DNA from 2 places in the Kitasatospora sp. NPDC029367 genome. Region 2 is predicted to be linked to the other one. Evidence: riboswitches for the same ligand, from Rfam matches in the RefSeq annotation. Region 2 holds a riboswitch; the other holds the start of a gene.

Region 1 (15,810 bases), on a different contig from region 2:
CCGGCACCGGTGGCGGGGGCAACGTCGACCCGCGGGCCGGGCAGGGCTTCTCCAACAGCGGCCGGCTGCGCGACCGGGACCTGCAACTGGTGGTGAACGGTCTGTGGGGATCCGGGGCGGAGGCCGTCTCGATCAACGGCCAGCGGCTGACCGCGCTGTCCGCGATCCGGGCCGCCGGCGAGGCGGTGCTGGTGGACAACCGGCCGCTGGTGCCGCCGTACAACATCCAGGCGATCGGGGACGGGCCGAAGCTGCTCAGCTCCTTCGAGAACGACATGGCCGGGCAGTACCTGCGCCTGCTGGAGGAGAAGTACGGCATCAAGTCGACGCTCTCCACCCAGAAGAGCCTGACCCTGCCGGCGGCGGTCGGCGTGTCGCTGCGGAGCGCCCAGCCCGTCACACCCGAGGCCTCGCCCACGGCGTCCGCGTCGGCGTCCGGTTCGGCGACTGCGTCGGCCGGTCCGAGCGGGACGCCGTCGGGCGGCTCGGGAACCTCGGAGAGCCCCGTCGCGTCCGTTTCACCGTCCGCGCCCGGCGCCGGGCCGTCCGCGAAGCGGCGTCCGTCCGGCGGATCGACCAAGACCACCACAGGGACAGGAGCAGCTAGACCGTGATTGCCGTACTGGGTCTCGTGATCGGGGTGGTCGTCGGGCTCTTCGTCCAACCCGAGGTGCCCGACGCCGTCGTGCCCTACCTGCCGATCGCGGTGGTGGCGGCGCTCGACGCGGTGTTCGGCGGCGTCCGGGCGATGCTGGACGGGATCTTCAACGACAAGGTCTTCATCGTCTCGTTCCTGTCGAACGTGGTGGTCGCCGCGCTGATCGTCTTCCTGGGCGACCAGCTGGGTGTCGGTTCGCAGCTGTCCACGGGTGTGGTCGTCGTCCTCGGCATCCGCATCTTCTCCAACGCGGCGGCGATCCGGCGCCATGTCTTCCGTGCCTGAGCCGGGCCGCGAGGCGGCGGAGGAGCGGGCGAAGGCGGCGGTGCAGGAGACCGCCGCGGAGCCGGGCGGGAACGCGGTCGGGAAGGCTCCGGAGGAGCCGCCGGGGAAGGTCGTCGAGGAGGCTGCAGCGGAGGCCGCGGCGGAGGCCGGAACCGACCCGGGGGAGCCCGGAGCCGCCGGGGAGCCGACGGAGTCTGAGGCTGAGGCTGAGCTTGAGACCGGGGCGGCGGAGCCGGCTGCACCGGTGCGGCTGACCAAGGCGGCCGCGCCCGGGCCGACGGCCGAGCCTCGGCCGGCGCCCGCCGAGGCGCGGGCCGACGTGCCGTCGGAAGCCGCGGAGCCGGAGGCCGTCGAGCAGCCCGATTCCGTCGAGGAGCCGGAGGGAGCCGGGGAGTCGGAGGGAACCGAGGAGCCGCCCGCCGCGGACCGGCACGCCGGTCGGCGGCGGTTGAAGGCGGCGATCTGGCCGCCGCGGCTGTCGCGCGGGCAACTGGTGGTGGCGCTGCTGCTGTTCTCGCTCGGGCTGGGGCTGGCGATCCAGGTGCGGTCGACCAACGACCACCACAACCAGCTGCGCGGGGCCCGCCAGGAGGACCTGGTCCGGATCCTCGACGAACTGGACAGCCGTCAGCAGCGTCTGCAACAGGAGAAGGCCGAGCTCGAGCAGTCCCTGGGCAAGTTGGAGAACAGCTCCAACCAGGCCAAGGAGGCCCAGGAGCAGACCAGGAAGAAGATGACGGAACTGGGTGTGCTGGCCGGTACGGTCAAAGCCACTGGTCCGGGCATCGTCCTCACGGTCGATGACCCCCAAGGGCAGGTGAAGGCGGATATGCTGCTGGACACCCTGCAGGAACTTCGAGCGGCGGGGGCGGAGGCGATTCAGATCAACGATGTGCGCGTGGTGGTCAACACCTACTTCACCGACCTGTCGGGCGGTGGGGTGCAGATCGACGGGAAGAAGGTCTCGCAGCCCTATCGGTTCACCGTCGTGGGGAACCCGCAGGACCTGACACCCGCGCTGAACATCCCGGGGGGCGTCGTGCGCACCCTGGAGAGCCACCAGGCGCGGGCGACGATCACCCAGCAGCAGAAGGTGGTCGTGGACGCCCTGGTGGATCTGAAGACGCCGCAGTACGCCAAGCCGGCTTCGAAGTGACGGGGCGCTCGACGAACGGCCCGTCACGGGCCCGCGGCACCCGGTGCGGGGTGTCGTCGTCGCGTGGGAGAGACTGGTTCGCACCAGTACGCTCCGTAGCACCAACCGCAGCACCACACGTCGGAGTACCGCTCCAGCAGGCCCGAGCCGCAATCGGGCCCGCAGCCTGTCCGAGGTTCTCACCCTGCCCCGCGGGCGGGTCTGTCACACGCAAGGGGATTCGCCCGTGAGTTTCTTCTCGAAGTTGTTCGGTCGCAACAAGGGTCGCGACGCGGCCTCCGTCGAGGCGCCGACCGCCCGGCACCGCCGGGCGGAGGACGAGCCCGCGGTGCCGGGCATGCGCCCTGCCCCCGAGGCCGGTCAGTACGCCGGACAGCAGCTGTACCGGGACGGTGCCGCGCAGTACGCCGGGAATCCGGCGGGCTACGGCGCGTCGGTTGACCCCTCCGGCGACCCGCGCATAGGTTTCCCGTCAGCACCCTCAACCTCTGGTGGAGGGTTTGCCCCGGACCCGTACGCCGGGCACAACCCGTCGGGTGTGCCGCGCCAGGAGGCTGTGAACATGGCTGGCCCCACTCCGTGCCCCAGGTGCGGCAACCAGAACCCGGCCGCGGCCCGCTTCTGTTCCAACTGCGGTACGGCGCTGCGCGGCGGGCTGCTCCCGGAGGGGGCGGCGGAGACCACCTCGACGATCTCGATCTCCGGCCTGGAGTCCTACGACCCGTCCGCGACCACCGGTACCGGTACCACGCCGGCGCTGTCGGCCGAGGTGCTGTCGGCGATCGACGCGCTGCCGCCGGGCTCGGCGCTGCTGATCGTCCAGCGCGGTCCGAACTCGGGCAGCCGGTTCCTGCTGGACTCGGACGTCACCACGGCGGGGCGTCACCCGCAGGGTGACATCTTCCTGGACGACGTCACGGTCTCCCGCCGCCACGTGGAGTTCCGCCGCACCCCGGCCGGATTCAGCGTCGCGGACGTGGGCAGCCTGAACGGCACCTACGTCAACCGGGAGCGGATCGACGAGGTGCCGCTGAACAACGGCGACGAGGTGCAGATCGGGAAGTACCGGCTGGTGTTCTTCGCCGGCCACAACCGGGGGTACTGAAACCAACGTCGGCAGGAGCCCGAGTGAATACGAATACTCCTTCCTCTTCTCTCGGGGCGGCCAACCCTGCGTCGTCGTCCGGTCCGCAGTCGGACCGCGGCGGGCGCGGGGTGGTCGCGGCCCCCAGGCAGCCGGTCCGTCCGGACCGGCCCGCCGGCCGACGGCGCGGTGGTGACGAACTGCTGAGCATCGGCGCGGTGCTGGCCTTCCTGCGCGACGACTTCCCCGAGGTGACCATCTCCAAGATCCGCTTCCTGGAGGCGGAGGGGCTGGTCGAGCCGCAGCGCACCCCCTCGGGGTACCGCAAGTTCAGCCCCTCCGACGTGGAGCGGCTGGCGTACGTCCTGCGGATGCAGCGGGACCACTACCTGCCGCTGCGGGTGATCCGCGAGCACCTGGACGCGATCGAGCGGGGTGAGGCCCCGCCCGCGCTGCCGGCCGCCGACGCCCGGCCCGGCCCGCTGGAGGAGGCCGACCGCGAGCTGGTGGCCTCGGCCGAGGTCGCCTCCGGGGTCCGGCTGGGGCGGGCCGAGCTGCTGGCCGCCGCCGGGGCGGGGGAGCCGGAGCTGGCCGAGTGGGAGGCGTACGGGCTGGTCGCGCCGGGCCCGGACGGCGGGTACGACGGGGAGGCGCTCCAGGTGGCCCGGCTGGTGGCCGAACTCGGCCGGTACGGGCTGGAACCGCGGCACCTGAGGGCGATGAAGGCGGCGGCGGACCGCGAGATCGCCTTGGTGGAGCAGGTGGTGGCGCCGCTGCGCCGGCACCGGAACCCGCAGACCCGGGCGCACGCGGAGGCCACCGCACGGGAGCTGGCCACGCTGTCCGTACGGCTGCACGCGGCCATGGTGCAGGCCGGTCTGCGGCCTCGCTCCTAGGCGTGGGGATGCCCTCCGCGGGGCCGGTGCACCGCGCTGACCAGCGGCGTCGGCCCTGCGCTTTCATATCCGGGGTCGGAGCCATAGGGTTGCCTGTGTGAATGAGCTCGACGTCGTGGGTGTCCGAGTGGAGATGCCTTCCAACCAGCCGATCGTGCTGCTTCGGGAGGTCGGGGGAGATCGATACCTGCCGATCTGGATCGGCCCCGGCGAGGCGACCGCGATCGCCTTCGCCCAGCAGGGCATGACTCCGGTGCGCCCGCTGACGCACGACCTGTTCAAGGACGTCCTGGAAGCGCTCGGCCAGCAGCTCACCGAGGTCCGGATCACCGACCTGCGGGAGGGCGTGTTCTACGCCGAGCTGGTGTTCGCCGGCGGGGTCGAGGTGAGCGCCCGGCCGTCCGACGCGATAGCGCTGGCCCTGCGCACCGGCACGCCGATCTACGGGAGCGAGGAGGTGCTCGCGGAGGCGGGCATCGCGATCCCGGACGAGCAGGAGGACGAGGTCGAGAAGTTCCGCGAGTTCCTCGACCAGGTGTCGCCCGAGGACTTCGGGGGCGGCGGCCCCCAGTAGGGTGCCTGCCCGGCCGGGGCTGGTCGGCCCTTGAGCGTGCCGTTTTGCCAAAATCCGTCCACCTACCCACACTAGGGGCACGAAAAACCACTCTCCTGAGTGATGTGGTTTGTCTGGCCCGGCGTGGCGATCGTTGACGGGTCATAGGGGACTGCCTACCGTCAGGAGTGGCTGTCCGGGTGGCCGATGCCCGCAGTCGGTTGCCCGCAGCACGAGTGGACGGAGGTAGGCATGAGCAGCACCGGCGATGACGCGGCCGTGGGAGGCCTGTGCGCCGTGCACATGCCGCGCACCGCTCGCACCGTGGCGGACCTGCCCCGGATGAGCAGGTTCCCGGCCGTGCAGCCGGGCCAGCCCGCGATCGAGCGGCTGGCCCCGACGTCCGAACTGATCGGCTTCCGCGGCCCGACGGCCTGTGCGGCGGCCGGCATCACGTACCGCCAGCTGGACTACTGGGCCCGCACCGGGTTGTTGGAGCCCAGCGTCCGCACCGCGTACCCGGCGACCAGTCAGCGGCTCTACAGCTTCCGCGACGTGCTGCTGTTGAAGATCGTCAAGCGGCTGCTCGACGCCGGTGTCTCGCTGCAGAACATCCGGGTGGCCGTCGCCCATCTGCAGGCGGCCGAGCAGGCCGACCTGGCCGGGCTGACGCTGATGTCCGACGGTGCGACGGTGTACGAGTGCACCACGCCGCAGCACGTGGTCGACCTGTTGAAGGGCGGTCAGGGGGTGTTCGGCATCGCGGTCGGAGCGGTCTGGCAGGAGCTGGAGCTGACCCTCGGTCGACTGCACGCGGAGCGGACCGACACCGGCGAGACGCTGGTCGGCGACGATCCGGCGGACGAGCTGGCGCAGCGGCGCAACCGGGCGGTCTGACCGGCAGCACTTCCACGAGGCCGTGGGCCGGAGCGGGGAACCGTTCCGGCCCACGGCCTCGTCGTGTTGCCTGGTGAGACGATCGAGGGAGGGGCACGTGGAGGTCGGCACCGGGATATCGGAGCTGCTGCGGCGTCGGGCCGGCGGGGTGCGGGCGCGGCTGCGGGAACGCCGTACGCAGCGCAGGGTCTTCCAGGCGACGACGCTGCTCTGCTCGCTCGCGCTGGCGCCCAGTGCCTGGCTCTGGTTCGGGGCGGGGGACCGGGTGGGCACCGTGGAGAGCGCGCCCTCGGCTCCGGTGGCGGTGGTCTTCGGCGCCGGGCTGGACCAGGGCGAGCCGTCGCCGTACCTGGAGCACCGGCTGGTGGCGGCGCTCGACCTGTACCGGCAGGGCAAGGTCAAGGCCATCCTGGTGACCGGGGACAACGGGCGGATCGAGTACGACGAGCCGGACGCGATGTACCGCTACCTGACCGCGCACGGCGTCCCCGGGGACCGGGTGGTGCGGGACTACGCGGGCTTCGACACCTGGAACTCCTGCACCCGGGCGCACCGGATCTTCGGGGTGGACCGCGCGGTGCTGGTCAGCCAGGACTTCCACGTCCGGCGGGCGCTGGCGCTGTGCGAGGCGGCGGGGATCCGCTCGTACGCGGTCGGGGTGCCGGAGCCGCACGACGCCACCTGGCTGTACGGCGGGCTGCGGGAGGTCGCCGGGGCGGGCAAGGCGGCCGTGAACGCCTGGCTGCGGCCGGACCCGGTGTTCCTCGGGCCCAAGGAGGACGGTATCCCGAAGGCGCTGGCGGAGGCCGCGAAGCAGTAGCCGGGGGTCGGCGGGCGCGGGGCGTCGGCCGGGTTCGTACGCACTGTCGGACCCGTGCGCGATGATCGGCGGGTGCGATCTCTGCCGAGCATCATCCACCTCGACATGGACGCCTTCTTCGCGGCGGTGGAGCAGGCGGCCAAGCCGAGCCTGCGCGGGAAGCCGGTGATCGTCGGCGGGCTCGGCGGGCGCGGGGTGGTCTCCACGGCCTCGTACGAGGCGCGCCGGTTCGGGGTGCACTCGGCGATGCCGATGGCCCAGGCGCGGCGGCTGTGCCCCAACGCGGCCTTCCTGTCCGGGCGGTTCGAGGCGTACCGGCAGAACAGCGAGATCGTGATGGGGTTGCTGCGCCGACTGTCGCCGCTGGTGCAGCCGTTGAGCCTGGACGAGGCCTTCGTCGACCTGGAGGCCGGTCCGTACGGTCCGGTGCTGTCGGAGGCGGACCACGAGACCGGGGAGCGGCTGGTGCTGGCCCTGGCGGAGGACCTCCGGGCGGACATCCATCGGCTCACCGGGCTGACCGGCTCGGTGGGGGCGGCGGGCTCCAAGCTGATGGCGAAGATCGCCTCCGAGCAGGCCAAGCCGGACGGGCTGGTGCTGATCGAGCCGGGGCAGGAGCGGGCCGTGCTCGGCCCGATGCCGGTCCGGGCGCTGCCCGGGATCGGGCCGGCCACCGAACAGGTGCTGCGGCGGGCCGGGCTGAGCACGGTGGCGGACCTCGCGGAGGCGGGGGAGGCGGAGCTGGTCCAGCTGCTCGGGCGGGCGCACGGCACCGGGGTCTTCCACATGTCGACAGGGCTGGACGACCGGCCGGTGGTGGCCGACCAGGACGCCAAGTCGGTCTCGGTGGAGGACACCTACGAGGTGGACCTGGCAGACCGGGACCGGGTGCTGCGGGAGGTGGAGGCGCTGGCCGGGCGGTGCGTCCGGCGGCTGCGCTCGGCCGGGCGCTCGGGGCGGACGGTGGTGCTCAAGGTGCGGCGGTTCGACTTCTCCACGCTGACCCGCTCGGAGACCCTGGGCGGGCCCACCGACGACGAGGCGGTGATCACGGCGACGGCCCGGCGCCTCGCCGAGCAGGTGGACATCACCGGCGGGGTGCGGCTGCTCGGGGTGGGCGTGGCCCAACTGGCCGACTACACCCAGGAGGACCTCTTCGCGCAGGCGCTGCGGGAGGAGGCGGCGGAGCACGCCGAGGTGGCCGAGGCAGCGGTGGCCGAGGAGGAGCCGGAGGAGGTCGTGGTGCGGCGCTGGATGCCCGGGCAGGACGTCCGGCACGCCGAGCTGGGGCCGGGGTGGGTGCAGGGCAGCGGGGTGGGGCGGGTGACGGTGCGGTTCGAGACGCCGTGGAGCGGGCCGGGGCGGGTGCGGACCTTCGCGGTGGACGATCCGGCGCTGGAGCCGGCCCGGCCGCTGCCGTTGCGGCAGCCGGAGGAACTGGAGCAGCCGGAGGAGCCGGATGCGCAGGGGGACTGAGGCCGAGGGAGTCGAGGCCGAGGGGGTCGAGGCCGAGGGGAACCGAGTGGGCGGGGCGCGGGACGCACCGGCGCGGGAACGCGGAACGGCTTGGGAACGCGGAACGGCCCCACCCGGTAGGAGTACCGGGTGGGGCCGCATTCCGTGCCGGGCCCCGGACGGTCGTGATGCCCTCGCGACCGGGCGGAGGCCCGGGCCCGCGCGTCCTGTCCCTGAACGCGGGGGCCGGACGCCTCGTCAGGCGTCGGTCTTGGCCAGCTCGGGGCTGGAGTCCTGCCGGGCCGCGCCGCCGGCGACGGTGGCGGCCGGCTTGGTGGTGCGGATCAGGAACGGGACGGCGCCGGCGATGACGCAGACGGCGGCCGTGACCCAGAACGCGTGCTTGTAGGCGTCCAGCGTGGGCAGCAGCACCGGGATCTTGATCGGGAGCTTCATGGTGTCGCCGGTCAGGATCGCGGTCATCACGGCGGTGCCGATCGCGCCGCCGACGGTGCGGAGCACGGAGTTCATGCCGTTGGCGATGCCGCTCTGCTCGACCGGGACGGCGCCGTTGATGAAGGCGGGCATCGCGGCGAAGGCAAGGCCGATGCCGAGGCCGAAGATCGCGGAGGCGGTGTAGATGTCGCCTTCGGCGCTGTGCCGCAGGGCCAGGTAGGCCATCGCGATCGCGCCGAGGACGCCACCGAGGACCAGCGGCAGGCGCGGGCCGCGGCGGGCGATCAGCAGGGCGCCGATCGGGGCGGCGACCATCGAGCCGATCGCGGACGGCAGCAGCATCACACCGGCGTGCAGCACGGTCGCGGTGAAGCCGTAGTGGGCCAGCTTCTCCGGGGTCTGGGAGAAGTTGCTGATGACCATGAACGAGCCGTACATGCCGAAGCCGATCAGCAGGCCGGCCAGGTTGGTGAAGGCGACCGCCGGGCGGCCCATCATCTTGAGGTCCACCAGCGGGTGGGCGACCTTGGTCTCGATAACGCCCCAGATCAGGGCGACCACCGCGGCGACGGCGAACAGGCCGAGGGTCTTGGTGGAGGTCCAGCCCCAGTGGTTGCCCTGGCTGACCGCGACGAGCAGGGCGGAGAGCCAGGCGGCCAGGGTGAGCGCGCCGAGCGGATCGGCGCCACCCTCCTTGTCGGTCACCGGGTCGGTCGGGACCCGGAAGGCGACCAGGGCGACGGCGAGCAGGCCGAAGGCCAGGCCCATCCAGAAGATCGACTTGTAGTTCCAGTGCTCCAGCAGCAGGCCGGTCGCGACCAGGCCCAGGCCGGAGCCGACACCCATTGAGGCGCTGATGGCGGCGACGCCGCCGGTCACCTTCTGCTTGGGCAGCTCGTCACGGACGATGCTGATCGCCAGCGGCATCACGCCACCGCCGGCGCCCTGGAGGACGCGGGCGACGATCAGCCAGGTGAAGGAGTGGGTGCAGACCGCCAGCGCCGAACCGGCGACCAGGCCGGCCAGCGAGATCAGCAGCATGGGCTTGCGGCCCCGGAGGTCGCCGAAGCGGCCCAGCAGGGGAGTCAGCACGGCGGCGGACAGCAGGTTGGCGGTCATCAGCCAGGTGATGTTCGACCCGGAGACGTCCAGTTCCTTGGCCAGCGACGGCAGGATCGGGACGACCGCGGTCTGCACCACGCTGAACGACAGCATCGCCAGGATGAGGGCCGGCAGGACCCGGGCGTTGCTCTGCTTCTCGGCCGCGGTGGTGGGCTTTACTGCCTCACTCACGGTTGCTTCCTCCCGTACATAGTGAATGAACTCAAGTAACTGTGCGGGGGATAGTTCATGTTGTCAAATATCGAGTGGTTAAGGTTTGGCAAAGTGGGGAACTTCGGGGCACGACCAGGGCCCCGGACCGGGAGTCCGGGGCCCTGGTGGGATCGCTGCGATTGGGTGGGATCAGCGGAGATCGGGGAGTTCGGGGGAGGTCAGGCCAGCGGGCGGAGGGCGGCGGGCAGGGAGCCGTCGGCGGCGTGGACGAGCGGGTCGTCCGCCTCGTCCGGCGCGGTGGCGGCCGTGTCGTCGTGGACCTCGACGTGCTCGCGGCGGAGCTCGTCCCGGACCACCTCCTCCTCCGTGTAGCGCTCCACCACCAGGCGGACCCGCTCGACCGGGGCGAGGTACTTGCGGACCACCGGCCGCTCCTCACGGAGGGTGACCTCTTCGACCGCCTCGGCGATCTCCTTCTCGGTCAGCGAGGCCCGCTCGGCGTCGCTGACCGGAATCCGCTCCACCCGGACCCGCTCGCGGACCACCGGGACGCGGCGCTCGACCTGCTCGCTGGTCACGTACTTGCGCAGCTTCGCGCTGCCCAGCACGTGCCACTCGGTGGTGATGTCCAGCCGCTCCTCGCGGCAGGTGATCTCGACCGGGCCGCTGGGGGCCGAGGAGGCGGCGGTGCCGTTCGCGGCCGGGGTGGTCGCGGCGGGGTGCGGCTTCGGCTCGACCAGGTGGGCGGCGGCCGGCGCGGGGGCGGTGCCGTTGGCGATCGGTGCGGGGGTGCTGAGGGTCCGCACGTGGGCCTCCGTGGCGGTGTCGGTGCTGGTGTGGGTCGTGCCGGTGCTGGTCATGGTGGTCGTGCCGGTCGCGGTCGTGGTCGGGGCCGGGTCGGGGGAGTGGAAGGCGATCGGCCTGGCGGCCGCGGCGGCCGTGGTGGTGCCGAAGTCGAGGTCCGGCCGGTCGTCCCGGGCGGGTTCCGCGGCCGCCGGACGGCCGTCCACGGGGGTGTCGAGGCCGTAGTAGCGGTAGAGCTGGAGCTCCTGGGCCGGCGAGAGGTGCTGGCCCACGCCGAAGTCCGGCGAGTCCTTCACCAGCGACTTGTCGTACGGCACCCGGAGTTCGTCGCCGGAGAACTCGCTCGTGGTGAGCGGGACGAAGGCGTCCCGGCCGAAGATGCCGGTGCGGACGGCCGCCCACTCCGGATGCCCGGTGGCGTCGTCCAGGTACACCTCGTCCACCGTGCCGATCTTGTCCCCGTTGCGGTCGACCGCCTTGTGGCCGATGAGGTCCCTGGGGTCGATGTCGGTCTGCACTCTTTCCTCCAAGCGCTGCGCCTGCGGAACTCCCGCGGGTGAGGCGGTCGGAGCACCCGTCCTCTCCGCCACTTCACACCAAAAGCCATCAATCGGACGTGCGCGACCGGGGTGCGCCGGACGGGCTTCGCGCTGGGCCGTCCGGGGGACGCGCGTAGACCCGGAGTGACCCGACGCACCCGTGATCGGAAGGCCGCCCGCTGGTACCCTGGGCCGCGACCGCCGAGCCCGCTCGGGAGAGTCCTCGACAGTGAAAACCGCTGGTCGGGGCGCCGAAGGAGCAACTCCTCCCCGGAATCTCTCAGGCATCCGTACCGTGCGGGATAGGTCACTCTGGAAAGCAGGGCAGGACCGCCGGCGCGGGAGCCGACGATCACCACCCTCACCGACGGTGCAAGCCGACGGCGCGCCACCGCGCGGCGTGCGGGCGAAGCTCTCAGGTCCCGATGACAGAGGGGGAGGCCTTACGGGTCCGCCCGCCCAGGTCGGTCCGCTGTCCGCAGCGGCGCGACCGGCCGGCGTGCGCACCCCCGCCGGTCCGTGACCAGGAGGCCTCGACCACCATGAACGCCCAGCCGAACGCGGGACGCCACACCAGCGCCTCGACCCTCACCGAGCTTGAGCTGGCCAGCCCCTTCGAGAACCGCCACATCGGCCCCGACGCCGCCGCGCAGGAGAAGATGCTGGCCTCCGTCGGCTACGGCTCGCTGGACGAGCTCGCCGCCACCGCCGTTCCCGAGGCGATCCGCTCCATCACCGCCCTGGACCTGCCCGCCGGCCGCAGCGAGGCCCAGGTCCTCGCCGAGCTGCGCGAGCTGGCCGGCCGCAACCAGGTGCTCCAGCCGATGATCGGCCTGGGCTACTACGGCACCTTCACCCCGCCGGTGATCCTGCGCAACGTCATGGAGAACCCGGCCTGGTACACCGCGTACACCCCGTACCAGCCGGAGATCTCGCAGGGCCGCCTGGAGGCCCTGCTCAACTTCCAGACCCTGGTCTCCGACCTGACCGGCCTGCCCACCTCCGGCTCCTCGCTGCTGGACGAGGGCACCGCGGCCGCCGAGGCGATGGCGCTGGCCCGCCGTGTCACCAAGGTCAAGGGCGGCGTCTTCCTGGTCGACGCCGAGACCCTGCCGCAGACCGTCGCGGTGATCAACACCCGCGCCGTGCCGACCGGCGTCGAGGTCGTCGTCGCCGACCTGTCCGAGGGCATCCCGGCCGAGATCGCCGAGCGCGGCGTCTTCGGCGTGCTGCTGCAGTACCCGGGCGCCACCGGCGTGGTCCGCGACCTCACCCCGGTGATCGAGCAGGCGCACGGCCTGGGCGCGATCGTCGCCGTCGCCGCCGACCTGCTGGCGCTGACCCTGCTCAAGTCCCCGGGCTCGCTGGGCGCCGACATCGCCTGCGGCACCTCGCAGCGCTTCGGCGTCCCGATGGGCTTCGGCGGCCCGCACGCCGGCTACCTTTCGGTGCGCGCCGAGTACGCCCGCTCGCTGCCCGGCCGTCTGGTCGGCGTCTCCGTCGACGCCGACGGCAACCGCGCCTACCGCCTGGCCCTGCAGACCCGCGAGCAGCACATCCGCCGCGAGAAGGCCACCAGCAACATCTGCACCGCCCAGGTGCTGCTCGCCGTGATGGCCTCGATGTACGCCGTCTACCACGGCCCGGACGGCCTGGCCGACATCGCCCGCCGCACCCACCGCTACGCCGCCGCCCTCGCCGAGGGCCTGCGGGCCGGCGGCGTCCAGCTGCTGCACGGCGAGTTCTTCGACACCGTCACCGCCGTCGTCCCGGGCCGCGCCGCCGAGATCGCCGCCGCCGCCCGCGCCAACGGCATCAACGTGTTCCAGGACGGCGAGGACCGGATCTCGGTCTCCACCGACGAGACCACCACCCGCGAGCACCTGGCCGGCGTCTGGGCCGCGTTCGGCGTCCCCGCGGTCGAGGTCGCCGAGGCCGCCGACGCGCTGCCGGCCGCGCTGCTGCGCGAGGACGAGTACCTGACCCACCCGGTCTTCCACAGCCACCGCTCGGAGACCGCCATGCTGCGCTACCTGCGCCGCCTGTCGGACCGGGACTACGCGCTGGACCGCGGCATGATCCCGCTGGGCTCCTGCACCATGAAGCTCAACGCCACCACCGAGATGGAGGCGGTGACCTGGCCGGAGTTCGGCCAGCTGCACCCCTTCGCGCCGGTCGACCAGGCCGCGGGCTACCTGACCCTGATCCGTCAGCTGGAGCAGCAGCTGGTCGAGGTCACCGGCTACGACGCCGTCTCGATCCAGCCGAACGCCGGCTCCCAGGGCGAGCTGGCCGGCCTGCTGGCCGTCCGCGCCTACCACCACGCCAACGGCGACACCCAGCGCGACGTCTGCCTGATCCCGTCCTCGGCGCACGGCACCAACGCCGCCTCCGCGGTGATGGCCGGCATGCGCGTGGTCGTGGTGAAGACCCTGGTCGACGGCGACGTGGACGTCGAGGACCTCAAGGCCAAGATCGAGCAGCACCGCGACAACCTGTCGGTGCTGATGGTCACCTACCCGTCGACCCACGGCGTGTACGAGACCCAGATCACCGACATCTGCGCCCTGGTGCACGAGGCCGGCGGCCAGGTGTACGTCGACGGTGCCAACCTGAACGCCCTGGTCGGCCTGGCCAAGCCGGGCAAGTTCGGCGCGGACGTCTCGCACCTGAACCTGCACAAGACCTTCTGCATCCCGCACGGCGGCGGCGGCCCGGGCGTCGGCCCGGTCGCGGTGCGCGCCCACCTGGCGCCGTACCTGCCGAACCACCCGCTCCAGGAGGAGGCCGGCCCGGCCACCGGTGTCGGCCCGATCTCGGCCGCGCCGTGGGGTTCGGCGGCGATCCTGCCGATCTCCTGGGCGTACGTCCGGCTGATGGGCGGCGAGGGCCTCAAGCGCGCGACCCAGGTCGCGGTGCTGAACGCCAACTACATCGCCAAGCGCCTGGCGCCGCACTTCCCGGTGCTCTACACCGGCCCGGGCGGGCTGGTCGCGCACGAGTGCATCATCGACCTGCGCCCGCTGACCAAGGACACGGGCGTGACGGTGGACGACATCGCCAAGCGCCTGATCGACTACGGCTTCCACGCGCCGACGATGTCCTTCCCGGTGGCCGGCACGCTGATGATCGAGCCGACCGAGTCCGAGGACCTGCACGAGATCGACCGGTTCTGCGACGCGATGATCGAGATCCGCGGCGAGATCGACAAGGTCGGCTCGGGCGAGTGGGCGGCCGACGACAACCCGCTGCGCAACGCCCCGCACACCGCCGCCGCGCTGGCCGGCGACTGGGCGCACGGCTACTCGCGGCAGGAGGCGGTCTTCCCGGCGGGTGTGAACCCGGCGGACAAGTACTGGCCGCCGGTGAGCCGGATCGACGGCGCGTACGGTGACCGCAACCTGGTCTGCTCCTGCCCGCCGCTGGACGAGTACGGCGTCTGAGCGGACGCGCGGTAGGCAACACGCGCGGTGAGCGAGCGGACAGGGCCCCGGCAGAACGTTTCTGCCGGGGCCCTGCCCTTTGCGCCGGTCGCCGTGTCTCGTGTGATGCCGGGTGCCGTGCCCTGAGGTCGTCGGGCGGGGCCGGGCGGGCTCAGGCCGCGTGGGCGACCGGGCGGCGCGGGGCGATCACCCGGCCGTCGGGCAGCAGTTCGCCGGTGTCCTCGAACAGCAGGACGCCGTTGCAGAGCAGGCTCCAGCCCTGCTCCGGGTGGCAGGCCACCGGCTCGGCCGCTTCGCGGTCCTCGGACTCGGCCGTCGGGCACTCAGGACGGTGCTGGCACATACGCGTACCCTCGCTTCGCTCTGCGATCCTCCCCGTGGTGCGGTCCCCGGAGGTCGAGCCGTCCGGGGCCGCCGTGGTGGTCGGATCCTGTCCGGGTGCCGGCCGGGTTTGGCCAGCACTCAAGTGGGTAGGACAGGGGGTCCTTCCACGCTGGTTCCCAGTGTCGGCATCTGCGGACGCGCGCGCAGCGATTTCGTGACATGCGCCACAACTCCAGGGCAGAGATCACCCGTTCAGGTGGGGCCGGGGAGAAATCGCGCATCGGTGGGCCACTCGGGGCCTGGCCCGAGCGGGCCATGGCGGATGGCCCGTCCGGGTGGTGGCCGTTCGGGTGATGGCGGCGGGCGGGGTGGGCGCGGCGAAGGGCCGTCGGGCGCGGTGCCCGACGGCCGGTGCGGGGCGTGCCCTCAGGGGGAGCCGAGCAGCAGGGATCCGGCCAGCGGGGCGCGGGCGAGCAGCGGGAGCAGTTCGGCGGCCGGGTAGGCGCGGTGCGCGGTGACGCCGAGCGGGGCCGGGGCCAGTGGGATCAGCAGGTCGGCGGACGGGCCGGCGTCGGGGCTGTGCAGCCAGAGCGCGGTGGCGTACTGGCCGGGGAAGGTGAGCAGTCGGGGCTGGCAACGGGAGCGGGATCCCTGGGCGAGCTGCCAGGCCTCGCGCAGCGCCCGGACGGTGGAGGAGAGGTACGGGCCGGCGGTGAAGTGGGAGAAGGTGTGGCCCTCGGGGCTCTGTACCACCTCGGCGGCGGCGGCCACGTCCGGGCCGTCCTTGATCAGGAAGCGCCAGCCCGTGCGCCGGGCGGCCGGCAGCTCGGGGCGCGGGCCGTCCAGGACGTGTACCGCGAGCGGGTGCGCGGGGAGTAGTGGGCCGTTCGGGTGACGTAGCGCGGCGGCGGCGGGCTGGCGCAGCGCGGTCTCCGAGTCGAGTGCGCCGAGGACCGCGCGCAGGGCACTCGGTGGGGGCTGGGGGGTCTGCAGGGTCATGGCGGGATCCGCCTCTCCAAGCGAGATCGGCGTGCGAGTGCGGCATACCGGCGCGGCTCGGCGCGTCCACGGTGACGGGGGCCGGCCTTGTCCGGTTGTGCAGGATCGCGGCGCCGGCGCGGTCTCCGCCCTCGACGAGGGACTCGGGGCGGGAGTGGACCGGCCG
Region 2 (15,810 bases):
GGGGACGAGGACGGTGGACCCGGCCGGGTCCGGCACCGGCGTCAGGTGCAGCCGAACGGGGCCGGTCGGCGCGGGGTCGGCGGTCGGCCGGTCACCGTCGGCGGGACGGTCCACCAGGTACCAGCCGCTGTCCGCGAGCATCCCGGTGACGGGCCGCGGTCAGCACCCACACCCATCGCTGCCGCAGGGGCGACGGGAGCGGGGGCGGCGCCAAGAGGCGCTGGCTGTGACGGCGGGCGGTGGGGTTCCGGCGGCTGGAACGACATCCGTCTCCCCTCCGGCGTGGACCGGCCCTCAGGCGTGGACCGACCCGCCGCGATTATGGCGCTGCGGGCCTCGCCGCGGCCAGAGGGCGGCCAAGGGGAGCGTCCGAGGATCATCCGGAGACACGAGGGCCTTCGGAGGGTACGGCGTTCCGCCCGGGGGCCGCTCGTCACCGGGCGCTGATCACCCCTCGGCGATCAGCGCCCGGCGGTCACCACTCGCCGATCAGCACTCGATGACGTTCACGGCGAGGCCGCCGCGCGAGGTCTCCTTGTACTTGATCTTCATGTCCGCCCCGGTCTCCTTCATCGTCTTGATCGCCTTGTCCAGCGAGACGTGGTGGCGCCCGTCGCCGCGCAGCGCCATCCGGGCCGCGGTGACGGCCTTGACCGAGGCCATGCCGTTGCGCTCGATGCAGGGGATCTGGACCAGGCCGCCGACCGGGTCGCAGGTGAGGCCGAGGTTGTGCTCGATGCCGATCTCGGCGGCGTTCTCGACCTGCTCGGGGGTGCCGCCGAGGACCTCGGCGAGGCCGCCCGCGGCCATCGAGCAGGCGGAGCCGACCTCGCCCTGGCAGCCGACCTCGGCGCCGGAGATGGAGGCGTTCTCCTTGAAGAGCATGCCGATGGCGCCGGCTGCGAGCAGGAAGCGCACGATGCCGTCGTCGTCGGCGCCCGGGATGAAGTTCAGGTAGTAGTGCAGGGTGGCGGGGATGATCCCGGCCGCGCCGTTGGTCGGCGCGGTGACCACCCGGCGGCCGGAGGCGTTCTCCTCGTTGACCGCCATCGCGTAGAGGGTCACCCACTCCATCGCGTTGGCCGGGCCGATGCCCTCGGCGCGCAGCGCCCGGGCCGCGGCCGCCGCCCGGCGGCGCACCTTGAGGCCGCCCGGCAGGATGCCCTCACGGGACATGCCGGCCCGCACGCACTCCTGCATGACCCGCCAGATCTCCAGCAGCCCGGTGCGGATCTCCTCCTCGCTGCGCCAGGCCTTCTCGTTCTCCAGCATCAGGCCGGAGATCGACAGCCCGGTCTCCCGGCTGAGCCGCAGCAGTTCGTCGCCGGTGCGGAAGGGGTACTTGAGCACGGTGTCGTCGGGCTTGACCCGGTCCGCGCCGATCGCGTCCTCGTCCACGACGAAGCCGCCGCCGACCGAGTAGTAGGTCTTCTCCAGCAGCGTCGAGCCGTCCGCCGCGTACGCCCACAGGGTCATGCCGTTGGCGTGGTACGGCAGCGAGCGGCGCCGGTGCAGGATCAGCTGGTCGTCCGGGTCGAAGTCGACGGTGTGCTCGCCGAGCAGGGAGATCCGCTTCTCGGCGGTGATCCGCTCGACGTCCTTGTCTGCCTGGTCGACGTCGACGGTGCGGGGCGAGTTGCCCTCCAGGCCCAGCAGGACGGCCTTCGGGGTGCCGTGGCCGTGGCCGGTGGCGCCCAGGGAGCCGTAGAGCTCGGCGCGCAGGCCGGTCACCTGCTCCAGCAGGCCTTCGGAACGCAGGCGGCGGGCGAACATCCGGGCGGCGCGCATCGGGCCGACGGTGTGGGAGCTCGACGGGCCGATGCCGATGGAGAAGAGGTCGAAGACACTGATGGCCACGGAGGACGTCCTTGTCTGGTCTCGTGGAAGGACTTGCGGGCAGGGCGGCGGGCGGGGCGGGCTGACAAGGGACGGGGCACCGCGCGCACTGTCCAGTGTGCGCGGTGCCCCGGGGTCCCCGGTACGCCGGCGGAGTGAGGCCGGTCACCCGGAGCCGGACGGCCCGGCGGACCGGGCCGCTCCGGATCAGCCCTGGTCGGCCAGGTTCGGGTAGAGCGGGTACTTCTCGGCCAGGGCGGTGACCCGGGCCTTGAGCGCGGCGGCGACGGTCTCGTCGAAGGCGGGCTTGAGCGCCTCGGCGATGATGTCGGCGACCTCGCGGAAGTCCTCGGCGACGAAGCCGCGGGTGGCCAGGGCCGGGGTGCCGATCCGCAGGCCCGAGGTGACCATCGGCGGGCGCGGGTCGTTCGGGACGGCGTTGCGGTTGACCGTGATGCCGACCTCGTGCAGCCGGTCCTCGGCCTGCTGGCCGTCGAGCTGGCTGTTGCGCAGGTCGACCAGGACCAGGTGGACGTCGGTGCCGCCGGACAGCACGGTGGCGCCGGCCTCGGCGACGTCGGCCTGGAGCAGGCGCTCGGCGAGGATCTTGGCGCCCTCCAGGGTGCGCTGCTGGCGCTCCTTGAAGTCCTCCGAGGCGGCGACCTTGAAGGCGACGGCCTTGCCCGCGATCACGTGCTCCAGCGGACCGCCCTGCTGGCCCGGGAAGACCGCGGAGTTGATCTTCTTGGCCCACTCGGCCTTGGACAGGATGACGCCGCCGCGCGGGCCGCCCAGGGTCTTGTGGGTGGTGGTGGTGACCACGTCCGCGTACGGCACCGGGTTCGGGTGCAGGCCCGCGGCCACCAGGCCGGCGAAGTGCGCCATGTCCACCATGAGCAGGGCGCCGACCTCGTCGGCGACCCGGCGGAACGCGGCGAAGTCCAGCTGGCGCGGGTAGGCGGACCAGCCGGCGATGATCAGCTTCGGCTGGTGCTCCTTGGCGAGGCGCTCGACCTCGGCCATGTCGACCTGGCCGGTCTTCTCGTCGACGTGGTACGCGACCACGTTGTAGAGCTTGCCGGAGAAGTTGATCTTCATGCCGTGGGTCAGGTGACCGCCGTGGGCCAGGTTCAGGCCCAGGATGGTGTCGCCCGGCTGGATCAGCGCGAACATCGCGGCGGCGTTGGCCTGCGCGCCCGAGTGCGGCTGGACGTTGGCGTGCTCGGCGCCGAACAGGGCCTTCACCCGGTCGATCGCGATCTGCTCGACCACGTCGACGTGCTCGCAACCGCCGTAGTACCGGCGGCCGGGGTAACCCTCGGCGTACTTGTTGGTGAGCACCGAACCCTGGGCCTCCATGACCGCCACCGGGGCGAAGTTCTCGGAGGCGATCATCTCCAGCGTGGTCTGCTGGCGGTGCAGCTCGGCGTCGACCGCGGCGGCGATCTCCGGGTCGAGGGCGTGCAGGGACTGGTTGAGAACCGTCATGGTGTGGTCTTCCCGGGGAGGAGAGCGGAGGGACGGTGGGAGTGGGACGGACCGCCGTGCTGCGGTCCGTCCCGGGGCGGCTCAGCCCTCGGCGTGGGTGAGCGCGTCGTACTCGGCGGCGCTGAGCAGCGTGTCGGTGGCCTCCACGCGGACCTTGAACAGCCAGCCGCCCTCGAACGGGGCGCTGTTGACCAGGCTGTTGTCGTCCAGGACGTCCTCGTTGACCTCGGTGACCTCGCCGGTCACCGGGGAGTACAGGTCGCTGACCGACTTGGTCGACTCCAGCTCGCCGCAGGTCTCGCCGGCGGTCACCGTGTCGCCGACCGCGGGCAGCTGCACGTAGACGATGTCACCGAGCGCGTCGGCGGCGTGCTTGGTGATGCCGACCGTCGAGACACCGTCCTCGGCGGCGGTCAGCCACTCGTGCTCCTTGGTGTACTGCAGGTGCTGGGGGTTGCTCATGGCGTCATTCTCCAGGATGGGAAGCGGGTACGACGCAGCGGGCCGCCGCACGGACGGCTCCGACGTGCGCGGATGGGAAAACGAGGGGCGCCGACGGCCTCAGCGGGCGCGCTTGTAGAACGGCAGCGCCACGACCTGGACCGGCTCGTGCTTGCCGCGGACGTCCACCGCGACGGTGCTGCCCGGGGCGGAGTGGGCCGCGTCCACGTAGGCCATCGCGATCGGCTTGCCCAGCGTGGGGGACGGCGCGCCCGAGGTGATCCGGCCGATCGGGGCGCCCTCGGTGGAGACCACCGTGTACTCGGCACGCGGCACCCGCTTGCCCTCGGACACCAGGCCGACCAGTACCTTCGGCGGGTTGGTCTCGGCCGCGGCGGCGGCCTGCTCCAGCGCCCTGCGGCCGATGAACGCGCCCTCGTTGGTGGTCTTGTCGAAGCGCACCACCCGGCCCAGACCGGCGTCGAACGGGGTCAGGTCGGTGGACAGCTCGTGCCCGTACAGCGGCATGCCCGCCTCCAGGCGCAGCGTGTCGCGGCAGGACAGGCCGCACGGGACCAGGCCGCGGCCCTCGCCGGCGGCGGTCAGCGCCTGCCAGACCGGCTCGGCGTCGGCCGGGGCGCAGAAGATCTCGAAGCCGTCCTCGCCGGTGTAGCCGGTGCGGGCCAGCAGCACGTCCTTCCCGGCCACGGTGGCCGGGAGGATCGCGTAGTACTTGAGACCGGGCAGGTCGGCGTCGGTGGTGTCGGCCAGGATCGCGGTGGCCTCCGGGCCCTGGACGGCGATCAGCGCGTAGGTGTCGCGGTCGTCGGTGACGACGGCGTCGAAGCCCTTGGCCCGGGCGATCAGCTCGTCCAGCACCAGCTGGGCGTTGGAGGCGTTGGCGACGACTAGGAAGGCGTCCTCGCGCAGCCGGTAGACGATCAGGTCGTCCAGGATGCCGCCGTCCTCGGCGCAGATCATGGTGTAGCGGGCGCGCAGCTCGCCGAGCGCGGAGACGAAGCCGACCAGCGCGTGGTCCAGCATCTCGCCGGCCTGCGGGCCGGTGACGGTGATCTCGCCCATGTGCGAGAGGTCGAACAGACCGGCCTTGGTGCGGACCGCGAGGTGCTCCTCGCGCTCGCTGCCGTAGCGCAGCGGCATGTCCCAGCCGGCGAAGTCGGTCATGGTCGCGCCGAGGGCGCGGTGCAGCGCGTCGAGCGCGGTCAGGCGGAGGGACGACATGGCCAGGAACTCCTCGGTCGGGGCACTCAGGGGTGCACGCGCCGGACCGGACCGCTGGGGGACCGACCCCGCGCGCGGGCATGCGGCGGCGTGGGTCTCCCCATCTGTCGTCGAACCTGAGAGCTTCACCGCCCACCTGCCCGCAGCCGGCACCAGCGTCGGCTGGTTCCAGCATCGGGGACAGGACGGCGGCTTGCACCGTGGGTGGGCGCGCGACACGGTCGTGCGCCGCTTTCCAGATGTGCCTAACCCGCGCGGTAGGGGGGCCTGAGAGATTCCGGGGAGGACTTGCTCCTTCGGCGCCGGCTGTGCTCCCTGAGGGGCACTCCGGGCTCTCCCGCGCGGGTTCGAGCGGCCGGTGTGGAGTTGTGGGGGCCCGCGGCGCATGCCGTCGGACGCGCACATCATGGCACGTCCTCGCGGAGGAGGGGAGAGGGGACCCGGTCACACCACGGCTGGGCGGACCCGGGCCCTAAAATCATCGCGTCGGCGCAGCAGTGGGCGGCCGACCCGGCCGTGGGCCGGATCGGCGGCGCATGGAGTACCCGGTGGAGCAGCAGCAGGGGTGGGGCGGGCCGCAGGCGGCGCCGGCGGGCGGCACGTGGCCGGCGAACGAGCTGGAGCAGGTGCTGACGGCCGCGCTGGGCGACCCGGGAGCGACTCCGCGGGTGATCGAGGTGCTGGCCCGCAGCCAGGTGTGGATCCCGCTGCCGGCCGGGGGCGACCCGGCCGGGCAGTCGCTGGACCTGCCGACCGTCGAGCTGGCCGGGGCCCCGTACGTGCCGGTGTTCTCCTCGCAGGAGGTGTTCCTGCAGCAGGCGCCGGGGATGGCCTTCGCGGTCGCGCCGGCCTGGGAGTTCGCCCGCGGGCTGCCGCTGGGCGTGGGCATCGCGGTCAACCCGGAGGCGGCGGTGGGCATCCCGGTGCCGCCGCAGGGCGTGGCGGAGCTGCGCCGCGGGCCCCGAGAGGCCGCTCGGTGGGAGCACACCGAGAACGCGCCGGAGGGGCCGACCGGCGGCCGGGTGGCCCTGCGCGAGCCGGTGCCGGGCGAGGACCCGGAGCACTTCCTGGCCGCCTGCCGGGCGGAACTGTCGGCCTTGCCGGGGGTGTTGACCGCGCGCCGGGCGCTGGCCAGCATCGAGGGCGAGCCGACCGTGATGTTCGTGGGCGTGCAGCTGGATCCGGCCGCCCCGGCCGACCCGGGGGCGGTGAACGAGGCGCTCGGCCGGGCGCTGGGAACCGCACCGCTGCCGGGCGGCGTCCACCTCGTGCTGCTCGACCTCGCCGACGACCCGGTGGTCGAGTGGCTGTTGACCCGGGTCATGCCCTTCTACTCGCGGGTGTGAGCGGGGATCCTTCACAGGCACGTCGCCGTGGCGGCGGCCGGTGCCGCGCCATAGGGTGCGTGCAGGCGGCTGACGGGCCGGCGGGTTCAGGAAAGAGGCGCGGCGAGGTGGGCGCATGAGTGCGGGAACGGGAGCGGGCGGGGCGCCGGGGCCCTGGGGCCAGGCACCGGCCGGGCGCCCGGGCGCGGACCCGGGCGGGTTGGAGCAGGCTCTGCGCGAGGTCGCGCCGGAGCGCTTCGACGCGTACGAGCGGCTGCTGCACGCGCTGGCCGACGGCCAGGTCTGGATGCTGCTCTGGCACGGTACGCCGGGCAGCCCGGACGCGCAGTACGGGAACATGGAGATCAGCGGCCACGGCTACGCGCCGGCCGTGACCTCGCCCGAGCAGCTGACGGCCTCCGGCTGGGCGCGGGCCCACGAGGTCATCTCGGGGCGGGAGATCGCCGCCTCGCTGTACCGCACCCGCTGGGGCCTGTGGCTGAACCCGCACGCGCCGGGCGGCGGGGTGGGCGTGCCCTGGGCGGACCTGCGGCGGGTCGCCGCGGGCCTGGACCGGCTGCCGGCCGGTCCGTTGAAGCTGAGCGAGCCGCAGGTCGACGCGCAGCAGTTCTTCGCCCTGCTGGAGCGGCAGGCCGGTGAGGTGCGCGCGGTGCGGGCGCTGCGCCGGGCCTGGGTGCAGCCGGCGGTGGGGGAGCCGTACCTGGCGATCGGTCTGGACCTGTACGAGAGTTCGCCGCCGGCCGTGGAGGCGGTGCGGGCGCTGATGCAGCGCGCGATCGCGGTGGCCCCGGAGGGGCTCGCGGTGTCCACGGTGGCGATGGCGGACGAGTTCGACCCGGTGGCGCTGTGGATGCGCGCCAACGCGCGGCCGTTCTTCGACCGGGAGGCCGGGCGCCCGCCGACCGGCCCGTACCCGCCGGTGCCGCCGCCGTACCCGGGCCAGTCGATGCCAGGGCAGCCGATGCCGGGCCGGCCGGTGCCGGGGCAGCCGGTGCCCGGGCAGTCGATGCCGGGCTACGCGTACGGCACCCAGCCGCCCGCGCCGGGCTGGGGGCAGCAGCCCCAGCCGCAGTGGCCCGGCTACCCCGGGCGCTGACCGGTAGACCCAATAGCCAAAATCGCTCACCCGAAGCCGACTTGATTCACCAACAGGTCGGCTTCGGTGCTTTCCGGACGAATTTCCGCACTCTCCGCAGAGGCATCTTGACATGGCAGTTACACCCGTGTGAAGAGGTATATGCCGAAGATCGGAGGCGTGCATGCAGGCAGATCACAGTTGGGCATCTGTCGGTTGTCAGGGCTGGCGCAAGCCAGTTCGGATGACAGAGAGTTCTGCGCAACGCATCGCGCGTACTGGAAACCCCACGAAGGTGAACGCGCACGCCGACCGCTCGATCCACGCGAAGCCCATCCCGCGTGGAGGCAGTGCCCGTGCACGACGCACTGCCGCGACCACCTGCTCCTAGCACCTCCGCACGTCCGCAGCCGTACCGCCGAAGCCGGCGCCCGGCACCCGTGGGCCGGCCACCGTCGGCGAGGGGACCAACTGACCATGACCGCACCCATCACTACCGCCGGGAACGAACCCGAGGCGCCCGCCTCCCCGAGCCCGGCCACCACGATCGAGGGCCGCTCCCTCGGTCGGATCGCCTGGACCCGCTTCAAGCGGGACAAGGCCGCCGTCGCCGGCGGCGTCGTGGTGATCCTGCTGATCCTCCTGGCCGTCCTGTCCGGCCCGATCGAGGCCCTGTTCGGGCTCGACCCCGACCAGCCGAACCCGGACCTGCTGGACGCCAACCTCGGCGGACTCCCGCTCGGGGACTGGGGCGGGATGAGCGGGGACCACCTGCTCGGCATCGACCCGCTGCAGGGCCGCGACCTGCTCGCCCGCGTGGTCGACGGCTCCTGGGTCTCCCTGCTGGTCGCCTTCGGCGCGACCGTGCTCTCCAACACCATCGGCACCGTGCTCGGCGTGATGGCCGGCTACTACGGCGGCTGGGTGGACACCCTGATCAGCCGGCTGATGGACGTCTTCCTGGCGTTCCCGCTGCTGCTGTTCGCCATCGCGATCTCCGCCTCGCTCCAGGGCGGCGCGTTCGGCCTGCACGGCCTGCCGCTGCACATCCTGGTGCTGATCTTCGTGATCGGCTTCTTCAACTGGCCCTACATGGGCCGGATCGTGCGCGGACAGACCCTCTCGCTGCGCGAGCGGGAGTTCGTCTTCGCGGCCCGCAGCCTCGGTGCGCGCGGCCCGTTCATCCTGTTCAAGGAGCTGCTGCCCAACCTGGTCGGCCCGATCCTGGTCTACTCGACCCTGCTGATCCCGACCAACATCCTCTTCGAGGCCGGGCTGAGCTTCCTCGGCGTCGGCATCCAGCCCCCGCAGTCCTCCTGGGGCGGCATGCTGGCGGACGCGAAGAACTACTACCAGGTCGACCCCCAGTACATGGTGGTCCCCGGTGTGGCGATCTTCATCACCGTGCTCGCGTTCAACCTGCTCGGCGACGGGCTGCGTGACGCCCTCGATCCCAAGAGCAACTGACCCTGCGTCAATGCGCAGGCGCCAGGCCCTTCCTCCTCCACATCCTCAAGGGGTTGATCTCACCCATGCGTAGGTCCCGTACCGTCGCGTTGACCGCCGTGGCCGCAGCCGCGGTCCTGGTCGTCACCGGCTGCTCGTCCAGCACCAAGAACAACGGCGGAAGCTCGAACTCGGCCGATTCCAACGGTGGCGGCGCCGACGCGGCCACCAAGCAGATCGTCAACGCCTCGGACAAGAAGGGCGGGACGGTCACCTACGAGATGAAGGGCACCCCGGACTCCCTCGACCCGGGCAACACCTACTACGCCTACATCTACAACTTCTCGCGCCTGTACGGGCGTCCGCTGACCACCTTCAACCCGGCCGCCGGCGCGGACGGCAACAAGCTGGTCCCGGACCTCGCCGAGTCGCTGGGCCAGCCCAGCACGGACGGCCTGACCTGGACGTACAAGCTGCGCGCCGGCCTCAAGTACGACGACGGCACCCCGATCACCTCCAAGGACGTCAAGTACGCCGTGGAGCGCTCGAACTTCGCGCCCGAGGTGAACTCCAACGGCCCGACGTACTTCCACGACCTGCTGGTCGACAACCCGACGCCGTACCAGGGCCCGTACAAGGACAAGACCGGCGACCTCAAGTCGATCGAGACGCCGGACGACACCACGATCGTCTTCCACCTGCAGCACCCGTTCGCGGACTTCGACTACCTGGTCAGCGCCCCGCAGACGGTGCCCGTCCCGCAGGCCAAGGACACCGGTGCCGACTACGTGAAGCACATCGCGTCCTCGGGCACCTACAAGTTCGAGTCCTACGAGGACGGCAAGCAGGCCGTCCTGGTCCCGAACACCAACTGGGACAAGAGCACCGACCCGATCCGGAAGCAGCTGCCGGACAAGATCGTGCTCAAGATGAACATCGACCAGGCCACCATCGACAAGGACCTGCTGGCCGGCAACGCCCAGGTCGACCTGGTCGGCGGCGGCGTCGACCCGCAGACCCAGGCGCAGATCCTGCGCGACTCGAAGCTCAAGGCGAAGACCGACAACGCCTACGGCGGCCGCCTGGTCTACATGGCGATCAACACCAAGGTCGCGCCGTTCGACAACATCGAGTGCCGCAAGGCCGTCCAGTTCGCGGTCGACAAGGTCGCGGTGCAGACCGCGCTCGGCGGCCCGATCCGCGGCCAGGTGGCCAACACCGTGCTCCCGCCGGACATCCCGGGCCACCAGGACTTCAACCTGTTCGAGACCAAGGACAACAAGGGTGACCAGGCCAAGGCCAAGGACGCCCTGAAGGCCTGCGGCAAGGACGGCGGCTTCACCACCGTGCTGTCCGCCCGCACCGAGCGCGCGACCGAGGTCGCCGCGGCCACCGCGATCCAGGCGCAGCTCAAGAACATCGGCATCAACGCCGAGATCCAGCAGTTCCCGCAGGGCAAGTACCTGACCGACTCGGCCGGTGCGCCGCAGTACACCCAGGACCACAACATCGGTCTGATGATGATGCAGTGGGGCGCCGACTGGCCGACCGGCTACGGCTTCCTGCAGCAGATCGTCGACGGCCGCGCGATCAAGGCCTCCGGCAACAGCAACCTGGCCCAGCTGAACGACCCGGCCGTCAACAAGCTGCTGGACGACGCCGCGGTCAACCCGGACCGGGCCGCCCGCGAGAAGATCTACGGCGACATCGACAAGAAGGTCATGGAGTCCGCGGTGTACGTCCCGCTGACCGACTTCAAGGTCTTCCTGTACCGCCCGGACAGCGCCACCAACCTGGCGTCCACCCCGGCCTTCTCGGGTGAGTACGACTACCTGAACATCGGCACCACCAAGTAAAGAGCCTGGCTCCGCATCCCTGAAGGCAGGTGAAGGCAGCGGCGCCCGCCGCCGTCCGGAAGACCCCGGACGGCGGCGGGCCGCCGGAGCCGCCCAACTGTGTTTGCCTACATCATCCGCAGGATCCTCGCGGCCGCGGCACTGCTGGTCGTCGTCAGCGCGGTCACCTTCGCGATCTTCTTCCTGCTCCCGCGCATCGCCGGCGAGACCACCGACCAGCTGGCCGCGCAGTACATCGGGAAGAACCCCTCGCCCGAGGCGATCCAGGCGGTCAAGCAGAACCTCGGCTTCGACCAGCCGCTGTACACCCAGTACTGGAACTTCCTCAAGGCGCTGGTCAGCGGCGCCGAGTACAAGTTCGGCCCGGAACCGGCCACCTGCCACGTGCCCTGCTTCGGCTACTCCTTCAAGAACCACCTGGAGGTCTGGCCGGAGATGACCAGCCGGATCCCGGTCACGATCTCGCTCGCCATCGGCGCGGCGGTGCTCTGGCTGGTCTCCGGCGTCACCACCGGCGTGATCTCCGCCCTCAAGCCGCGCTCGATCTTCGACCGGCTCTCCATGGGCATCGCGCTGGCCGGCGTCTCGCTCCCGGTCTTCTTCACCGGCGCCCTGCTGCTGACCGTGTTCAGCTACGAGTGGCCGATCCTGGACAACCTGGAGTACGTCGACTTCACCGCCGACCCGCTGATGTGGGCCCGCAACCTGATCCTCCCGTGGATCTCGCTGGCCTTCCTCTACTCCGCGCTCTACGCCCGGCTCACCCGCGCCGGGATGCTGGAGACGATGAGCGAGGACTACATCCGCACCGCCCGGGCCAAGGGCCTGGTCGAGCGCAAGGTGGTGGTCAAGCACGGCCTGCGCTCCGCGCTCACCCCGATCGTCACCATCTTCGGCATGGACCTCGGCCTGCTGCTCGGCGGTGCACTGATCACCGAGCAGGTCTTCTCGCTCAAGGGCATCGGCCAGTTCGCCGTCCAGGCGATCTCCGACAACGACCTGCCCAAGATCCTCGGCGTCACCCTGCTGGCCGCCTTCTTCATCGTCGCCTGCAACCTCGTGGTCGACCTCCTGTACGCCCTCGTCGACCCCCGCGTGAGGCTCTCGTGACCGACCTCCAGAAGAACCCGGCGGACGCCGCGCCCAGCTCTCCGGGCGACCCCTTCCTGTCCGTGCGCGACCTGCGGATCCACTTCGACACCGACGACGGCCTGGTCCGCTCGGTGGACGGGGTCAGCTTCGACCTGCACAAGGGCCGCACCCTCGGCATCGTCGGCGAGTCCGGCTCCGGCAAGTCCGTCACCTCGCTCGGCATCATGGGCCTGCACCGCTCCAAGCGGGCCCGGATCAGCGGCGAGATCCGGCTGGACGGCGAGGACCTGATCGCCGCCGGACCGGACCGGGTGCGCCAACTGCGCGGCCGGGAACTGGCGATGATCTTCCAGGACCCGCTGACCGCGATGCACCCCTACTACACGGTGGGGCAGCAGATCGTCGAGGCCTACCGGGTGCACCACCCCCAGGCCTCCAAGAAGCAGGCCAGGACCCGCGCGATCGAGATGCTCGACCGGGTCGGCATCCCGCAGCCGGACCGCCGGGTGGACGACTACCCGCACCAGTTCTCCGGCGGCATGCGCCAGCGCGCCATGATCGCCATGGCCCTCGTCAACGACCCCTCGCTGCTGATCGCCGACGAGCCCACCACCGCCCTGGACGTCACCGTCCAGGCGCAGATCCTGGACCTCATCCGGGACCTCCAGCAGGAGTTCGGCTCCGCCGTCATCATCATCACCCACGACCTCGGGGTGGTCGCCGAGCTCGCCGACGACATCCTGGTCATGTACGGCGGCAAGTGCATCGAGCGCGGGCCCGCCGAGACCCTCTTCGACGCGCCCGAACACCCCTACACCTGGGGCCTGTTGGGCTCGATGCCGCGACTGGACCGGGAACTGCAGGACCGGCTGGTGCCGGTCCGGGGCACCCCGCCCAGCCTGATCAACGTGCCGTCCGGCTGCGCCTTCCACCCGCGCTGCCCGTACGCCGCCCTGACCGGCGGGCGCTCCACGGGCGAGGTCCCGGTGCTCACCGAGGCCGCACCCGGGCACTTCGCGGCCTGCCACCTGGCGGCCGACGAGCGGCACCGCATCTTCGCCGAAGAGATCGCGCCCCGGCTGTGAGCCCGGCCCCGTACCACCATTCTGGAGAGAACCGATGACGGACACTCAGGGGGCCACCATCCCTGCACCGGCGCCCGCCCCCGAGCGCGAGCCGCTGTTGAAGGTCACCGGCCTGACCCGGCACTTCCCGATCCGCGGCGGACTGCTGCGGCGCCCGACCGGCGCGGTGCGGGCCGTCGACGGCATCGACTTCACCGTCAACGCCGGCGAGACGCTGGGCGTCGTCGGCGAGTCCGGCTGCGGCAAGTCGACGATGGGGCGGCTGGTCACCCGGCTCGACGAACCCACCGGCGGGACGATCGAGTTCGAGGGCACCGACATCAGCCACCTCGGCACCGGGGCGATGCGGCCGCTGCGCCGAGACATCCAGATGATCTTCCAGGACCCGTACTCCTCGCTGAACCCCCGGCACACCGTCGGCACCATCGTCAGCGCGCCGTTCAAGCTCCAGGGGGTCCACCCCGAGGGCGGCGTCAAGAAGGCCGTCCAGGACCTGCTGGAGCTGTGCGGGCTCAGCCCCGAGCACTACAACCGCTACCCGCACGAGTTCTCCGGCGGCCAGCGCCAGCGCATCGGCATCGCCCGGGCGCTCGCGCTCAAGCCGAAGATGATCATCGCGGACGAGCCGGTCTCGGCGCTGGACGTGTCGATCCAGGCGCAGGTGGTCAACCTGCTCGACGACCTCCAGCAGGAGCTCGGCCTGACCTACCTGATCATCGCGCACGACCTCTCGGTGGTCCGGCACGTCTCCGACCGGGTGGCGGTGATGTACCTCGGCAAGATCGTCGAGATCGCCGACCGCGACTCGCTCTACCGCAGCCCGATGCACCCGTACACCACGGCCCTGATGTCGGCCGTCCCGGTGCCGGACCCGCGCCGGCGCCAGCAGGGCGGGCGCGAGCGGATCCTGCTCAAGGGCGACGTGCCCTCGCCGATCAACCCGCCCAGCGGCTGCCGGTTCCGCACCCGCTGCTGGAAGGCGCAGGACGTGTGCGCGAGCCAGGAGCCGCCGCTGGCGGTGGCGAGGACGGGGCACCAGGTGGCGTGTCACTTCCCCGAGGGGACCGACTAGGCGCAGCCCTGAGAACGCCCAGTACCGACGAAAGAGAGGCCGCCCGCTCCCGGGAATCGGGGGCGGGCGGCCTCACGTCGTGGCGGGCGGGCGTCAGCCGCGCCCGGCGCCGTCCAGGACGGGCTGCGCCTCGGCCTCCGCGGCCGGGCCGGCCGGCTGCGGCTCGCGCGCGGCGGGGGTGCCCGGGGCGGCCGGTCGGGCCGACGGCAGCTCGGCCGGGAAGCGGCGGTTCAGCGCCTTGATCACCTTGCGGCCCAGGTTCTGGAACGGGATCTCGACCAGGCGGTAGCTGAGGTAGCTGATCAGCAGCAGGGCGGCCATCAGGCCGAAGAACTGCAGGCTGCGGTCCTGCCAGGAGGTGAAGGCCGGACGGCCCTCCAGCTTCCAGTTCATGAAGTGGATGATCGGGTTGTGCAGCAGGTACACCGAGTAGCTGATCGAGCCCGTCCAGGTCAGCCAGCGCGGGAAGCGGCGGTGGCGCAGCAGCATGCCGATCGCGAAGACGACCCAGGCGCCCAGGTAAGCGCCGGAGAACGACTGCCAGGACTCGCTCCAGGTCCGCCAGAGCGCGTTGTCGCGGTTGTACATGAAGCCGCACAGGACGCCCGAGGTGAGGACGAAGCCGCAGCACAGCAGGGCCGGCAGCCGGTCGATCTGGCCGTGCTCCAGCCGGTACAGCACCGTCCCGGAGAACATGGTGGCGAAGATCAGCAGGGTCTCGAAGGCGGCGGAGCGGCCGTTCAGCACGACCAGCACCAGGCCCAGCCCGCCGAGCATCGTCCCGCCCCAGCGGGTCAGGTCGACCCGGCCGGTGAGGAAGCAGACCATCGCGGTGATCACGATGACCAGGACGGCCACCGTCAGGTGCCGGTTGGCGGGCAGGCCGCCGTCCGCCGTGAGCAGGCCGAGCGGCAGCCAGGAGCCGAGCAGCAGCGCGGCGCCGGCGAAGCCGATCGCGAGCGGGGCGCTCTTCTTGTGCTTGCCGTTGACGAACAGGGCCGTCACGAAGAAGTAGAAGATCATCTCGTAGGTGAGCGTCCACATCACCCCGATGAGGTTCGGGACGCCCGTGAGGTCCTGCACCATCGGGGCGTTGCCCACCACCGAGAGCAGCGGGTGGTCGAAGGCGAAGCCCTGGATGACCGAGTGGTTGCGGGGCAGGAGCAGCAGGCTCAGCAGCGCGGTGACGATCACCACCGGGTAGATCCGGAAGTACCGGCCCGCCCAGAACGAGCGCACATCGCCGCGCCGCTCCAGCGAGGCCGGGATGATGTACCCGCTCACCAGGAAGAACAGCATCACGCCGAAGATGCCCGGATCCCCGAAGTTGCGCGGCGCGTGGTCGATGTGGAGCCAGTAGAACGGCAGCGCGAAGTGGTAGATCGCCACGGAGAGCGCGGCTATGCCGCGCAGGGCGTCGAGCCAGCCGAGCCTCGCCGAGGCTGCTGGGGCGGCACCCGCGGCGGCACGGGTGTTCTGGCGGCGTGGGAATGCGCGTCCGGTGAGCTTCACACGCGGGAGGTTAGCGGAGTGGGCCGGGGGTGCACCCGCCCGGGCGGGGACTGCCCCGTCCGCGAGACGGTTTCATCCGGACTGTGACCGGTGTCGGGAACGACCGGGTGGATCGGGTACACATGGACGGTGAGTTCGCAGATCTTCCCCTCCGACGTGCAGCAATCGTTGGACCTCGTCGGCATTTTCGTCTTCGCCCTCTCCGGGGCGCTGCTCGCCGTCCGCAAGAACATGGACATCTTCGGGATCTGCGTGTTGGCGGAGGTCACGGCCCTCGGCGGCGGGGTGATGCGCGACCTGGTGATCGGCGCCACCCCGG

What was found. A riboswitch is a leader RNA that binds a small molecule or an ion and turns the genes downstream of it on or off. The one in region 2 is predicted to bind glycine.
Region 1: it holds a riboswitch for glycine, as region 2 does, so the genes downstream of both, gcvP (aminomethyl-transferring glycine dehydrogenase) here and gcvT (glycine cleavage system aminomethyltransferase GcvT) in region 2, are expected to answer to the same signal.

The regions. Positions count from the first base shown of each region.
Region 1 is NZ_JBVHYH010000045.1:4,280-20,089, forward strand. Features, by position in the region: gene ACZ4W5_RS23195 (DUF881 domain-containing protein) at 1-614, shown strand, start outside; gene ACZ4W5_RS23200 (small basic family protein) at 611-943, shown strand; gene ACZ4W5_RS23205 (DUF881 domain-containing protein) at 984-2,099, shown strand; gene ACZ4W5_RS23210 (FHA domain-containing protein) at 2,662-3,204, shown strand; gene ftsR (transcriptional regulator FtsR) at 3,387-4,079, shown strand; gene ACZ4W5_RS23220 (bifunctional nuclease family protein) at 4,177-4,653, shown strand; gene ACZ4W5_RS23225 (MerR family transcriptional regulator) at 4,885-5,529, shown strand; gene ACZ4W5_RS23230 (SanA/YdcF family protein) at 5,627-6,349, shown strand; gene ACZ4W5_RS23235 (DNA polymerase IV) at 6,422-7,825, shown strand; gene ACZ4W5_RS23240 (MFS transporter) at 8,063-9,553, opposite strand; gene ACZ4W5_RS23245 (PRC and DUF2382 domain-containing protein) at 9,754-10,857, opposite strand; glycine riboswitch at 11,081-11,184, shown strand; gene gcvP (aminomethyl-transferring glycine dehydrogenase) at 11,421-14,321, shown strand; gene ACZ4W5_RS23255 (DUF5999 family protein) at 14,473-14,664, opposite strand; gene ACZ4W5_RS23260 (hypothetical protein) at 15,072-15,644, opposite strand.
Region 2 is NZ_JBVHYH010000025.1:57,942-73,751, forward strand. Features, by position in the region: gene ACZ4W5_RS16425 (hypothetical protein) at 1-141, opposite strand, end outside; gene ACZ4W5_RS16430 (L-serine ammonia-lyase) at 490-1,857, opposite strand; gene glyA (serine hydroxymethyltransferase) at 2,044-3,324, opposite strand; gene gcvH (glycine cleavage system protein GcvH) at 3,406-3,786, opposite strand; gene gcvT (glycine cleavage system aminomethyltransferase GcvT) at 3,886-5,007, opposite strand; glycine riboswitch at 5,253-5,357, opposite strand; gene ACZ4W5_RS16450 (enhanced serine sensitivity protein SseB C-terminal domain-containing protein) at 5,544-6,353, shown strand; gene ACZ4W5_RS16455 (enhanced serine sensitivity protein SseB C-terminal domain-containing protein) at 6,469-7,449, shown strand; gene ACZ4W5_RS16460 (ABC transporter permease) at 7,906-8,895, shown strand; gene ACZ4W5_RS16465 (ABC transporter substrate-binding protein) at 8,961-10,730, shown strand; gene ACZ4W5_RS16470 (ABC transporter permease) at 10,830-11,840, shown strand; gene ACZ4W5_RS16475 (ABC transporter ATP-binding protein) at 11,837-12,907, shown strand; gene ACZ4W5_RS16480 (ABC transporter ATP-binding protein) at 12,942-13,979, shown strand; gene ACZ4W5_RS16485 (acyltransferase family protein) at 14,073-15,491, opposite strand; gene ACZ4W5_RS16490 (trimeric intracellular cation channel family protein) at 15,621-15,810, shown strand, end outside.